4 regions of the Shewanella sp. WE21 genome follow, and region 3 is predicted to be linked to each of the others. Evidence: predicted binding sites of a transcription regulator. Region 3 holds the regulator's gene; each other region holds the start of a gene.
The links. The regulator sigma-54, encoded in region 3, starts transcription at its own class of promoters, with help from an activator protein. The targets are predictions, from matches to a motif close to GTTGGCACGNNNNTNGNNT.
Positions count from the first base shown of each region.

Region 1 (3,513 bases), 2.5 Mb from region 3:
TGTTAGAAAGACGCTAATCTCGAATAACAAATAACGAATAACGAATAACAAATAGTTGCGCCGCCTTGGCTATCCACATCACCAAGGCGGCACAAATAACATGAGAACACCTATGACTAGCCATACTCTAGATCAATACAATAGCAATAACGAAAAACTCAGCCCTTGGCCGTGGCAAGTCAACGATGCAGAGCTGTGCTTTGATATCGACGCATTAGGCAAAAAACTCAAAGATTTAAGCCAAGCCTGTTACTTAGTGAATCACAGTGAAAAAGGCTTAGGCATAGCGCAAACAGCCGAAGTCACCACAAGCGACAGCCAAGCGCCACTAGGCTCACACCCCGTCAGCGCCTTTGCGCCCGCCCTTGGCACCCAAAGTTTAGGCGACAGTAATTTTCGCCGCGTACACGGGGTTAAATACGCTTACTACGCCGGCGCTATGGCCAACGGTATTGCCTCGGAAGAACTGGTTATCGCGCTGGGCCAAGCGGGCATTTTGTGTTCGTTTGGCGCGGCGGGGTTAATCCCATCGCGCGTTGAAGCGGCCATTACTCGCATTCAAGCGGCGCTACCCAATGGTCCTTACGCCTTTAATTTAATTCACAGCCCAAGCGAGCCCGCATTAGAGCGCGGCAGTGTTGAGTTGTTCTTAAAACATAAAGTGCGCACGGTCGAAGCCTCGGCATTTTTAGGGTTAACGCCGCAAATCGTCTATTACCGCGCGGCGGGTTTGAGCCGCGACGAACATGGCGACATCGTCATTGGCAACAAAGTCATAGCCAAAATCAGCCGCACCGAAGTCGCGACTAAGTTTATGGAGCCGGCGCCGGCCAAAATCCTCCAGCAATTAGTAAGTGACGGCCTTATCAGCCAAGACCAAATGGCGATGGCATTGCTGGTGCCGATGGCGGACGACATAACGGCCGAAGCTGACTCTGGTGGTCATACCGACAATCGCCCGTTAGTCACGCTATTACCGACGATTTTGGCGCTCAAAGATGAAATCCAAGCTAAGTATCAATATAAAACGCCCATCCGTGTGGGCGCAGGCGGCGGCGTCGGCACACCCGATGCAGCATTAGCCACCTTCAACATGGGTGCGGCATTCATCGTCACAGGTTCTATCAACCAAGCTTGCGTCGAAGCGGGCGCCAGCGAACACACCCGTAAGTTACTCGCCACCACAGAAATGGCCGATGTGACTATGGCGCCTGCCGCCGATATGTTCGAAATGGGCGTTAAATTACAAGTGGTTAAGCGCGGCACTCTGTTCCCGATGCGCGCCAATAAGCTTTATGAGATCTACACCCGTTACGATTCGATTGATGCCATCCCTGCGGACGAGCGTAAAAAGCTCGAAGAGCAAGTGTTCCGCTCATCACTCGATGATATTTGGGCGGGCACTGTCGCCCACTTTAACGAGCGCGATCCTAAACAAATCGAGCGTGCACTGGATAACCCCAAACGTAAGATGGCGCTGATTTTCCGCTGGTATTTGGGTCTGTCTAGCCGCTGGTCAAACACAGGTGAAATCGGCCGCGAAATGGATTACCAAATTTGGGCAGGCCCAGCGCTCGGCGCATTTAATGCGTGGGCCAAAGGCAGTTATTTAGATGACTATAAAGCCCGTAATGCGGTCGATTTAGCCAAACATTTAATGGTGGGCGCGGCGTATCAATCCCGCATTAACCTGCTGTTATCCCAAGGCGCGAGCATTCCGGTTAGCCTGCAACGCTGGAAACCATTAAATCGTTTTTAAACGTATTTAGCTCCTATCATCTTGTATTATAAGATCATAATATCTTCAAGCCGACACAAACTCACAGTGTCGGCTTTTATTTATCTTTACTTATGAACGACATCAGCTCACAGTCTTTGATTCAACGTATTAGGCTGAAACTCTTACCGAAGCTTAGGTAAAAATTGCCTACCCCTCTTTTAATTCACTCACACCATTTTAAATAAAATGATTTAAATTATATTTAAAATCAATTAACTACTTAAAATTTTTAAAGTTGGCATTAAGATCGCAATCAAGTAAGAGCCATTAGCCGTTACCTTACAAGTGACACAAACGGTCATGAGAAGGATTAATACAAGGGCAGGAGGTTATTATGCTAGGTTGGACATTAGTATTTCTAGTTGTTGCCGTGATTGCCGGGTTGTTAGGATTTGCTGGGATTGCTGGCGCAGCGGCGGGAATAGCGAAAATCATTTTCTTCATATTTATTGTGTTATTAGTGATTTCTCTGCTGATCAATGCCCTTAAGGGCAAATCACCGCGACTATAATTTTTTTTAGAAAAGGAGATAGATATGAAACCATTTACCCTGATGACAAGTGCAGCATTCGCATTATTACTCGCCCTAGGTTTAACGGCCTGTAGTGATAACAAAGCCGAAGACGCGGGCGAAAAAATCGATGAAGTAATGACTGATACAGGTAACGCCATCGAAGATGCCTGTGAAGAAGTCAAAGAAGGTGTTAAAGCTAAAGATACTAAGTGCTAAACAAACCTGACTTTAGGGTGGTAATAGACTCGTCTACTGCCACCCTTTTGGTTTAGACTCGCTCATTTCTGCATCTCTCATCTCGACATCTATCCATTCAAGTGCAACGATTTTAACCAAGAACAATGGCATTGGAGGACTTGCATGCTAACGAAGATCCACATCAAATATTTGTACACTGCAGGTGCAGTATTGTTAGCCTATTTTGCAGTAACAGACACTTCTCCCCTGCTCACTTTCATTTGTGCATGGACAAGTCTGTCACTGTTTTTAGTCGGTTCAGCCTATTGGTTTAATCTCGCCAGTATTTTTAGAAAACGCCAAGATGGCACTATTCCTTGGTATATTCGTTGGGGTTTTATTCCCTTTTTATTAGGCAGTCGACTCTATAACCACTGGGCCAGAAAATACGATTCAGTACCGCCCATGCAAAGGATTGATGAACATCTGTATCTCGGCTGTAGACTCTTTTCCGCAGATCTGGAAACGATTAAAGCCAATAAGATCACTGCCATTCTGGATGTCACCGCTGAATTTGATGGCTTAGATTGGTCGCAATTTGAAGATCATATCGAGTATTTAAATATTCCCATCCTCGACCATAGCGTACCGACCAGTGCCCAACTCAATCAAGCTGTTAACTGGCTGCACCGCCAAATACGCGCCAATAAACAGGTGCTCATCCACTGTGCTATGGGTCGTGGCCGCTCAGTGCTGGTACTCGCCGCTTATTTGGTTTGTAAAGATAAACAACAGCACTTCGCCGAAGTACTGCAACAGATAAAGCAAATACGCAAAACCGCTGGCTTAAACAAATGGCAATTACGCGCGCTAGATCGCATGCTCAGTCAAGGGAAAATTAACATCCACAAAGTGGCGTGGATTATCGCCAACCCAGTCTCTGGTGGCGGGAAATGGCAAGAATACAGCGAGCAAATCCAAGATGAACTCAAAGCCTATTTTGACCTGACTTTAAAACTCACAACAGCAGACGAAACCGCAA
Region 1 is NZ_CP023019.1:160,225-163,737, forward strand. It holds gene pfaD (eicosapentaenoate synthase subunit PfaD) at 113-1,759, shown strand; gene CKQ84_RS00665 (DUF1328 family protein) at 2,115-2,291, shown strand; gene CKQ84_RS00670 (hypothetical protein) at 2,316-2,510, shown strand; gene CKQ84_RS00675 (diacylglycerol kinase family protein) at 2,655-3,513, shown strand, end outside.
Region 1: the regulator sigma-54 is predicted to act here: its motif matches at 2,015-2,033, upstream of CKQ84_RS00665 (DUF1328 family protein).

Region 2 (3,513 bases), 1.7 Mb from region 3:
AGAAATGAAACCCATACTGACAGATATTCGCCACTCACAATGGCGTTGGGATTTAGCGATTGCTTCCCATGGTGTTGCAGCTCACGCACCGGATGAAGCATTGCGTATTCTGGGTACTTCGGTAAGTAAAGCTGCTGATGCTCGTGTGAAGTTAGCGCAATTACTCGGTAAAAAAGGCATCACAGATCCTGTTGCGATTCCTGATATCTCTACTAAAGCTAAAGCACAAGCAGCCTTAGGTATGGACATGAAAAAGATGAATGCTGAGAAAGAAGCATTTAAGAAAGACATGTTACCTAAGTGGGATGAAGAAGCGAAAAAACGCGAAGCCACTTATAAGTAGGTTTTAATCAATCGCGGTTGAGTTTTCGATATGAGCTAACCCCTCATGCAAACAAAAGCCCTCGCTGATTCAGCGGGGGCTTTTTTATGGAAAAAAATATCGAGTAATGTCAGGCGTTGGTCATGCTGGCTGAAGAAATATCACGGGCTAAATTGCTATTTGATCAGTTTTAATAACGCCCTAAACCGCTCGCCTTGGGCTTGATGTTGTAATTCAAATAATAGCGATTCCACGTTAGTTAATAGGGCGCCTCTGGCCGTCATCATTTGGATCCCGAGTTGTTTATTCTCAGCACTGCGTGACGATACGCAATCGGCGACTAAATGCACCGAATATTGCTGTTCGATAAGGTCACAACAGGTTTGGTAAACACACACATGGGTTTCAATACCCGCGAGTATGACGTGTTTGCGATTCGTCTTAGTTAATGCCTTTGCAAACGTGTCACAGTGCCAGCCGCTAAAATGCTGCTTAGCAATGGGTGAGCTGGTTTTCGCAAGTAAGGTTTGCAGCTCAGGGCTAGTTGCTCCGAGTTTATCGGGTAGCTGTTCTAACCAGAGTATGGGAATTTCAAATAATTGTGCACCTTGAATTAAGGTCTGTAGTTGTTGGTGCAGCTTGTCACTGTTATCCATGATTTGTGCAAGTTTTCCCTGCACATCGACGATAACGAGAACACATTCTTCAGGTTTTAACATCGGGCCTTCCTTCTGCGCTTGATGATTGTCTTAGTGATGATCTTCGCTTTTGTCTAAGAGCTTGTGTTGTGATGCTCAGATTTCATCTCGATTTACGCTTCCCCCAGTAGACCCTAATTTAACCTTGTTACCAATAGGCCTAAGGTCGAATAGCTGTCGCACTTAAACTGCTCACTAAAAGAGTGCATCGCACCAGTTAGTGCTCGATTATGGTGCATTTTTAACCTTGAAAAATAGTGTTAAACAATTTAAACCAATAATAATCAATAGATTAAATTGTTGGCCTAATGATTGAATTACCTTTGATACAAGTTAATAACAATCGCGTGTTTTTGGAGGTCAGGATGAAACTAGTCAGCGCTATCATCAAGCCGTTTAAGTTGGATGATGTCCGTGAAGCTATCGCCGGAATTGGTATTGAGGGCATGACGGTGACCGAAGTGAAAGGTTTTGGCCGTCAGAAAGGGCATACAGAGTTGTATCGCGGCGCCGAGTATCAGGTGGATTTTTTGCCAAAAGTAAAACTAGAAATTGCCACTAAGGCTGAAAATCTCGACATGTTGATTGAGGCCATTACCACTGCGGCCCATACGGGGAAAATTGGTGACGGTAAGATCTTCGTCGTTGATTTAGAACATGCTATCCGTATCCGTACGGGTGAACTTGATACTGAAGCGCTATAAGGGGCTGACAATGGAAGAATTAACGAAATTAGGCGGCACAGTCACTGAACTACGCTTTGCACTCGATACCTTTTACTTTTTGATTTCTGGCGCTTTAGTCATGTGGATGGCGGCGGGATTCGCCATGTTAGAAGCGGGTTTAGTTCGCTCTAAAAATACCACTGAAATTTTAACTAAGAACGTTGTGCTGTACGCGATTGCCTGTGTGATGTATCTGTTGGTTGGCTATAACATCATGTATGTGGATAACACTGAAGGTGGCTGGTTACCGTCAATTGGCACCTTAATTGGTTCGCAATCAGCAGATGCGAGCCATGCATTAGAATCTGACTTCTTCTTCCAAGTTGTATTTGTGGCAACGGCGATGTCAATTGTCTCTGGTGCTGTGGCGGAACGGATGAAGTTGTGGGCTTTCTTGTTCTTCTCTGTGGTGATGACAGCGGTTATCTATCCAGTAGAAGGTTATTGGACTTGGGGCCAAGGTTTTATCGCTAAACTGGGCTTTGTAGACTTTGCCGGTAGCGGTATTGTGCATATGACGGGGGCGACCGCGGCGATTGCTGGCGTAATATTGCTCGGTGCGCGTAAGGGTAAATACGGGCCTAACGGCCAAGTGAATCCTATTCCAGGCTCTAACTTGCCAATGGCAACCTTAGGTATGTTTATTCTGTGGATGGGCTGGTTTGGCTTTAACGGCGGATCGCAATTAATGGTGTCGGATGCGGCGAATGCAAGCTCAGTGGCGAAAGTGTTTGTGAATACTAATACTGCAGCGGCTTTTGGTGCCATCTCAGCTCTTATCGTGTGTAAGATGATTTGGGGTAAAGCGGATTTGACCATGATCCTTAACGGTATTTTGGCTGGATTAGTGGCGATTACGGCAGATCCTCTCTCGCCTTCATTGTTAATGGCGGGTGTGATTGGTTTAGTGGCGGGCGGTGTGGTGGTGTTCTCGATTGTGGGCTTAGATCGCATTAAGATTGACGATCCCGTCGGTGCGATTTCAGTACACGGTGTGGCTGGTTTCCTCGGCTTAATGTGTGTGCCATTATCCAATGCCAATGCAACTATTACCGGACAGTTGACGGGGGCAGCGATCATTTTCACTTGGGTATTCTGCTCATCATTTGCTGTCTGGTATGTGATTAAGATAACCATGGGGATCCGTGTTACTGAGGAAGAAGAATACAACGGTATGGATGCTTCTGACTGCGGTATTGATGCCTATCCTGAGTTTGTTACGGTCAAAAATGCGGGCTGATTAAACTTGCACATTAATGCGTGATTCACCTTGATGCTTAGCTTGGATCGAGGGATAGTGAAGCAGAGCCTAGGCTCTGCTTTTTTATGGGTAATCACTGTGATTGAAGTTTTAGCACAGGGTCATAAGCTTAATTACTGAGCAATTCTGTTTTCTTGCATAAATTAAGGAGTGTTCTATGAGCTTGAATATAAAAACAATAGGTCAATTTTCGCGACTAAGTCTTATCGTCATTTCTGGCTGGATATCGGTTTCTGCCTTTGCAGGAGAAGTGATCGTTAATCGCTCAAGTGAGCCTGTCGATGCCTTTGCCGTGCGTGATCAAGTGCTCAAGGATTTTGAATGGCAGGAGTCGCTTCGTCGCCAGCAGCAAATCCAAATTCTGCAGGCTTTACCCTCAGGTTGCGTTACGGTCATGAAACCCTATCGACATTTTACCTGTGGAGAGCATAACTATCGGCCGTATCATTATCAGCAGCGTGAGTTATACATAGAAGTTGACCGACCTTCACAATAGTTAATTCATTA
Region 2 is NZ_CP023019.1:991,418-994,930, reverse strand. It holds gene nrfA (ammonia-forming nitrite reductase cytochrome c552 subunit) at 1-343, shown strand, start outside; gene CKQ84_RS04255 (hydrolase) at 499-1,041, opposite strand; gene CKQ84_RS04250 (P-II family nitrogen regulator) at 1,386-1,724, shown strand; gene CKQ84_RS04245 (ammonium transporter) at 1,735-2,985, shown strand; gene CKQ84_RS04240 (hypothetical protein) at 3,164-3,502, shown strand.
Region 2: the regulator sigma-54 is predicted to act here: its motif matches at 1,320-1,338, upstream of CKQ84_RS04250 (P-II family nitrogen regulator).

Region 3 (3,513 bases):
CTGGGCCTTCGGCGATAAGCTTGATGGTTTTACCCATGCCAGTTTCAAGCATCAGCAAGCCAAGCACACTGGCGGCCGATGCTTGTTTATCACCTTGGATTAAGGTGATGGTCGCATCAAACTCGGAAGCCAGTACCACCAACTTAGTGGCGGCACGGGCATGTAAACCGAGCTTATTACAGATGGTTATCTGACGTTCAAGCTTTGGCATTATTGAGCTCTCGATGACGGGCATAAACTTTATGTTTACCGTTACTAAAGCGTTTTGCCAATTGCTCTGCGACGTAAACCGATCTGTGCTGTCCACCTGTGCAGCCAATGGCCACAGTTAAATAACTGCGATTGTTACGCTCGAGGTGCGGCAGCCAAGTCTCCAGTAAATTTTCGATTTGCCAGATGAACTTATTGACCAGTGGTTGGCGATTTAAGAACTCAGCTACGGGTTCATCTAAGCCAGTTAATGGCCGCAGCGCCAGCTCCCAGTGGGGATTGGGCAGGAAGCGCACATCGAACATAAAGTCGGCTTCGGTGGGCATTCCGTGCTTAAAGCCAAAGGACTCGAAGTTGATCACGAGTTCTTTATCGACACTACCAAGGAGAATTTGTCTGACTTGGTCGCTTAAATCATAGATATTCAAATTCGACGTATCTATGTAGTGATCGACCAGTTTTGACATAGGCTCGAGCAGTTTCCCCTCCAGCTTTATCGCTTCTTGCAAAGAGACTCGGCTCTTCGACAAAGGATGCAAACGGCGGGTTTCGCTGTAACGCTTGAGCAGAATTTTATCGCTGGAGTTAAGGAAGAAGCTCGTTAACTCAGTATCTGGTGGTAGGCTAGCGAGTTGTTTCACTAAGACCTTATCCTGCTCAGGCATGTTACGCACGTCGACACTGATGGCGACGAGATCGTTACTGCCTTTGAGTTGCTCAAGCAAACTGCCAATCAATGGCAAGGGAAGGTTATCGACACAATAATAGCCGAGATCTTCGAGTACCCTAAGGGCGACAGATTTGCCTGAGCCTGAGCGGCCCGACACTATGACCAGTTTCATCCAGTGATTACCTGATAGAGTTCCGTTTCATCATGCGTCTTGCGTAATTGCTTTAATATTTGCTTGTCGCTCAGCTTTTCGGCCATGCAAGACAAAGTACTTAAGTGCTGCTGACATTGGTCTGCAGGCACCAGTAGTGCAAATAAAATATCAACAGGTTGCTTATCGATAGCATCAAATGCTATCGGCTCTTCACACTTAATTAGTATGGCAATGGGCTGATCTATATCGGCTAGTCGACCATGTGGAATGGCGATGCCGTTACCTATACCTGTGCTCCCCATCTTTTCGCGCGCCACTAGGCTTTCGAATATCTCTTGAGATGAGAGGGTCGGGTACTGGGCAGCGACTAAGTCGCTGATGAGTTCCAGTACCTTTTTCTTGCTGCCCGGAGTGGCGCAGGTAGTGCACTCCGGCCGCAGTATGGTACAAAGTTCCATTATTAGTGTTTTGTTAACTTCTCTTTGTGTTTAATAACCTGACGGTCAAGCTTGTCAATCAGGGCGTCTATAGCGGCATACATGTCAGCATGCTCTGAAGTAGCAAAAACTTCACCACCTATGAGGTTTATTCTCGCTTCGGCAATCTGTTGCATTTTCTCAACATTGAGCACAACGTGCACATTATTGATCTGTTCGAAATGGCGTTCAAGTTTTGAAAACTTTTCTTCTACATATGCACGTAACGATTCGGTAATTTCGATATGGTGCCCACTTAGGTTTATTTGCATAGAAACGTCCTCCGATATCCACTGTAGGTTATAAACTTTTACGCTGATTAGAAGGTGGAATAAGCATAGCCTCTCGGTACTTCGCAATGGTTCTGCGGGCTACGTTGATCCCTTGTTCTGCCAGAAGTTGTGCCATCTTACTATCGCTTAATGGTTTTTTCTGGTTTTCCGCTGCCACCAGTTTCTTTATAAAGGCTCTGATTGCTGTGGATGAGCACTCACCACCATCGTCAGTACCGACGTGGCTAGAGAAGAAGTATTTTAGTTCAAAAAGTCCCTTAGGGGTATGCATGTATTTTTGAGTTGTGACCCGTGAGATGGTGGACTCATGCATTTCTACCGCTTCGGCAATATCGTTAAGCACCATAGGCTTCATGGCTTCTTCACCGTACTCAAAGAAACCCTGCTGATATTGCACTATGCAATTAGCAACTTTAAGCAAAGTATCGTTACGACTTTCTAAGCTCTTAATAAACCATTTAGCCTCTTGCAGATGGCCGCGAATAAATTGGCTATCGGCTTGGTTTTTGGTACTGCGTGCCATAGAAGCATAATGTTGATTTACATTGATTTTTGGCATGCAGTCAGGATTAAGCTCAACGACCCAGCGGCCATTTTTCTTCGACACAGACACATCTGGGATAACGTATTCGTCATTATTGGGCGTGATCAACAAACCTGGGCGAGGATTGAGGGTTTGGATGAGTGCTATACCATCCCTTAATTCATCTTCTTTTAATTTAGTCTTACGCATCAACAACCTAAAGTCTCGGGCGGCGATCAGATCTAAATGATCTTTGATCAGCATGCGGGCGTTTTCTAGGTTGGGAGTATCAGCGGCGAAATGCGACAGTTGGATCAACAGGCATTCACTTAAATCGCGGGCGGCAACGCCTATGGGATCAAAATGCTGAATACGCTTGAGTACGGCTTCGACTTCGTCAAGCTCAACTTCAGGATTGCCCATGGCTTCGAGAATTTCTTCAGTGCTTTGGGTGAGATAGCCCTGATCGTCGATGGCATCAATAATGGCGGTGGCAATGGCTAAATCGGTTTCAGAAAACGGCGTGAGGTTTTTTTGCCATTCTAAGTGTTCGTACAAACCTTCACTGGTCTCGCCTTGGAAGGGCATATCGTCTTCACGACTGCCGCCGGGGCCTGAGTTTGGGGAGGCGGTAAACACTTCATCCCATGTGGTGTCCATGGGGAGCTCATCGGGCATGGATTCTTTGGTTAGCGACTCTGCCGTGTCTATGGTGGAGCTGTCTTTTTCTGGTGGCAGAGTGCTAGATTCACTGAAATCCGTATCGGATAGCGTTTGGTTTACAGGGGTTTTAGTGGCGTCGAATTGATCCTCTTCCAGCTCGAGAAGGGGATTAGAATCTAATGCTTGCTGGATCTCTTGCTGCAGTTCTAATGACGACAGTTGCAACAGACGTATGGCCTGTTGTAATTGTGGCGTCATGGTTAACTGTTGACCCAGTTTGAGCTGGAGTGACGCTTTCATGTTACCGCTGATCCCTACGTTATTATTGTTGGATGAGGTCGCTTATTATTATCTTGAGTGAAGCCCAATGGCGGTATAAATTGCCTCCATTGGCTTCGCTCGATTAACTATAGCCTGAATTGTTCACCTAAGTACACAGCCCTAACTTGCTGATTGTCTAAGATCTCTGCAGGAGTTCCTTCGGCAATCAGGTTTCCGTGACTCACAATATAAGCATGTTCACA
Region 3 is NZ_CP023019.1:2,670,289-2,673,801, forward strand. It holds gene CKQ84_RS11580 (HPr family phosphocarrier protein) at 1-211, opposite strand, end outside; gene rapZ (RNase adapter RapZ) at 198-1,052, opposite strand; gene ptsN (PTS IIA-like nitrogen regulatory protein PtsN) at 1,049-1,492, opposite strand; gene hpf (ribosome hibernation promoting factor) at 1,495-1,782, opposite strand; gene CKQ84_RS11600 (RNA polymerase factor sigma-54) at 1,811-3,289, opposite strand; gene lptB (LPS export ABC transporter ATP-binding protein) at 3,397-3,513, opposite strand, start outside.

Region 4 (3,513 bases), 840 kb from region 3:
CAATATGGCGGGTTGTCCGACCATTTCTTGCTTTTGAGCCGCATCGGCAAGGGACTGCTGCATGCGTTCTGCAAGACCGGGTTCAATATTAGGACCATCACCACCGGTTGCTTGCATTGACTGATGCAACATCTGTTCCAACTCTGGCGCCAAAGTAATGACGGGGATTTCGAGCTCTGGGCCTGAGATTTCCTGAACTATCATACGTTTCAAAGCGATACGTACAGCGGCTGTCAAGACTTCAGTGTCATTGCTCTTAGTGCCATATTCTAACAAAGTTTGCACTATAGTACGCAAGTCTCTAACTGAAACCCCTTCATTTAATAGGTTCTGCATCACTTTTACGACATGTCCTAGTGGCATGATATCTGGAATAAAGCCATCAACCAGCTTAGGTGAGTGTTTCGCAAGCATATCCATCAGTTGTTGCACTTCTTCGTAGCCTAACAACTTAGCGGCATTATTTGTGAGTAATTGACTAATATGAGTTGCAACAACAGTGGCGGCATCGACGACGGTATAACCTAATGTTTGTGCGTGCTCACGTAACTCAGGAGCGATCCATACCGCTTCTAGGCCAAAGGCGGGATCGCGCGTTTCGATACCATCGAGTTTGCCATAGACTTGACCAGGGTTGATCGCCAATTCGCAATCATGACGAATATCTGCCTCTCCGACGACGACGCCCATTAATGAAATGCGATACGCATTAGGCGATAAATCTAAGTTATCGCGAATATGCACCGCGGGCACTAAGAAGCCTAATTCCTGAGACAACTTTTTACGCACGCCTTTAATGCGGCTTAGTAACTCGCCACCTTGGCCCTTGTCAACCAGAGGGATCAAACGATATCCGACCTCAAGACCAATAGTATCAACATGATGTACATCGTCCCAACCTAGCTCTTTAGGCTCTTTATCTTGTCTTTCTATTGGACCCGATTTAACTTGTTCTAGCGCTTTAAGACGTTTGTTTTCATTTCGTTTATAAACAAAATAAGCCGCACCAGCAGTCATAAAGGCAAAGCTTAAAAACGCCATGTGTGGCATACCAGGAACAATACCCATGACAAACAGGACTCCGGCGGCGATACCCAATGACTTATGACTGTCAAACATCTGACTCATCATCATTTGGCCCATATCACCTGACTCGTTTTGACGAGTCACCATCAAGGCTGCGGCGATTGACAATAATAGACCAGGGATCTGCGCTACTAAACCATCACCGATAGTCAGTAAGGTATAAATTTCAACCGCTTCAGAGAAACTTAAGCCATGCTGCACAATCCCTATGATGAAACCACCTACGATATTGATTACTAAGATCATGATACCGGCAATCGCATCCCCTTTAACGAATTTGGACGCACCGTCCATCGCACCATAGAAATCGGCTTCACGGGTAACTTCGGCACGGCGTATTCTCGCTTGGTCTTGATTTAAGGTTCCAGCATTTAAGTCAGCATCAATTGCCATTTGCTTACCAGGCATAGCATCCAAGGTAAAGCGGGCACTGACTTCTGCGATACGACCAGCACCTTTAGTAACTACCGCAAAGTTGATGATAATCAAAATGATAAATACCACTAGACCAACGGCATAGTTACCACCGATCACCACAGAACCGAAGGCTTCAATCACCTTACCCGCGGCATCACCGCCATTATGACCCTCAAGTAAAACCACACGAGTAGAGGCAACGTTGAGCGCAAGACGTAATAATGTCGCCACCAGTAACACAGTTGGGAAGGCAGCAAAATCTAAGGGTCTATCGGTATAAATAGCCACCAGCAATACGATGAGAGCTAACGCAATGTTGAATGAAAAGAGTATGTCTAATAGAAATGGAGGGATAGGTAAAACAATCATGGCCAATGCAGCAAGCACAACCACAGGCGTGCCAATGCCTTTAAAAGTGCTGAGCCTAATTTGTTTTACTTGACCAAGAGTCGCTTTAACATCCATTCGCTATAACCTAAACTTTGACGTGTAATAGCATAAAGCAAAAAACGCGCCAACAAGATTAAAGCCATTAATGAAGGAAAGATATGTACTGTGACTGATTGATATACATAAAATTAGCCATAAAAAACAAATGAACTCGACATCATCAGCTTTACCAATGACTACCATCTGAGACTAGTGGTTCAATATTTCAATTCATCTGGTATAGGTTGATTAAGTGGGACAGGAATAGGTTTACGACCGCGTCCTTTTTGATATTGGCGCAGCTGGAATACATAAGCCAAAATCTGTGCGACAGCAGTAAACAAACCTTCAGGGATCTGCTGGTCTAACTTAGTCGTATGGTAAATCGCCCTTGCAAGTGGTGGGGCCGAGACAATCGCAATATTGTGCGCGCGGGCAATCTCACGTATTTTAAAGGCCACATCATCAACACCTTTCGCTATCACAAAAGGAGCCGCAGAGCGCTGCACATCGTATTTAATCGCAACGGCAAAATGCTCAGGGTTAACGACAATCACATCGGCATTTGGCACTTCAGCCATCATACGCCTTTGTGCTAGTTCACGTTGCATCTGCCGTATATGCCCTTTCACCTCAGGTTTACCCTCAGTGTCTTTATATTCATCTTTTACTTCTTGTTTGGTCATCTTAAGTTGCTTGTTGTGATTCCAAATTTGGAACGGCACATCGATGACGACAATAAACAAAATCGAGGAACATAACAGGATAAACATCCAAACCAACAAATCTAATGCATGGTAAACATTACCTGGAAGATGGTCGCTAGACAGCAACATGATGTCATTGAAATAGAAGCTTAATAAAAAATAAGCAGAAAACGCTACTACCGAAAATTTTGCAATGCCTTTGGTAAGTTCAACCAGAGCCTGTACGCCAAACATACGTTTAAAACCAGCAAGGGGACTCATTTTACTGGCTTTTGGCATCATAGCTTGGGTCGAAAAATTGATCCCACCAAGAGAGACGTTACCGATAAACGCAACCACCACAATCAGTAGCATAATTTTAGCCATGGGCCAGGCTATTTCACTCGCAACAACACCCCACACTTTGAACATTTCATTAGTATCAAAAATTTGCGCCCTATCCATGGTAAATACAATTTCAAACACCCGAGTTAGGCTAATGGCCAAACTTGGGCCTAGCATATAAAACCCACATGCTGCCGAAATTAATACCGCTGCAGTTCCAAGTTCTTTCGAACGTGCAATCTGTCCTTTTGTTCGCGCCTGTTCTAGACGCCTCCCCGTGGGTTCCTCTGTACGTTCATCACTTGATTCCTCAGCCATGGGCTTCTCCTAATCCCATCATATCAAGCCATCAGCGTTACATTGGAGCGCTAACATATCGCAAAGCAGCACTTGAGCCGTCGACCATACTTCATCGAAGTGTGCCATTACCGGTGTTAGGGTTAACCACAGAATAAACAGTCCACCAATCATAGTGATCGGAAAACCAATAGAGAAAATATTCAATTGCGGTGCGGCTCGGGTCATGACCCCGAAGGACAAGTTGACTAAT
Region 4 is NZ_CP023019.1:3,508,196-3,511,708, reverse strand. It holds gene flhA (flagellar biosynthesis protein FlhA) at 1-1,968, opposite strand, end outside; gene flhB (flagellar biosynthesis protein FlhB) at 2,151-3,281, opposite strand; gene fliR (flagellar biosynthetic protein FliR) at 3,300-3,513, opposite strand, start outside.
Region 4: the regulator sigma-54 is predicted to act here: its motif matches at 2,004-2,022, upstream of flhA (flagellar biosynthesis protein FlhA).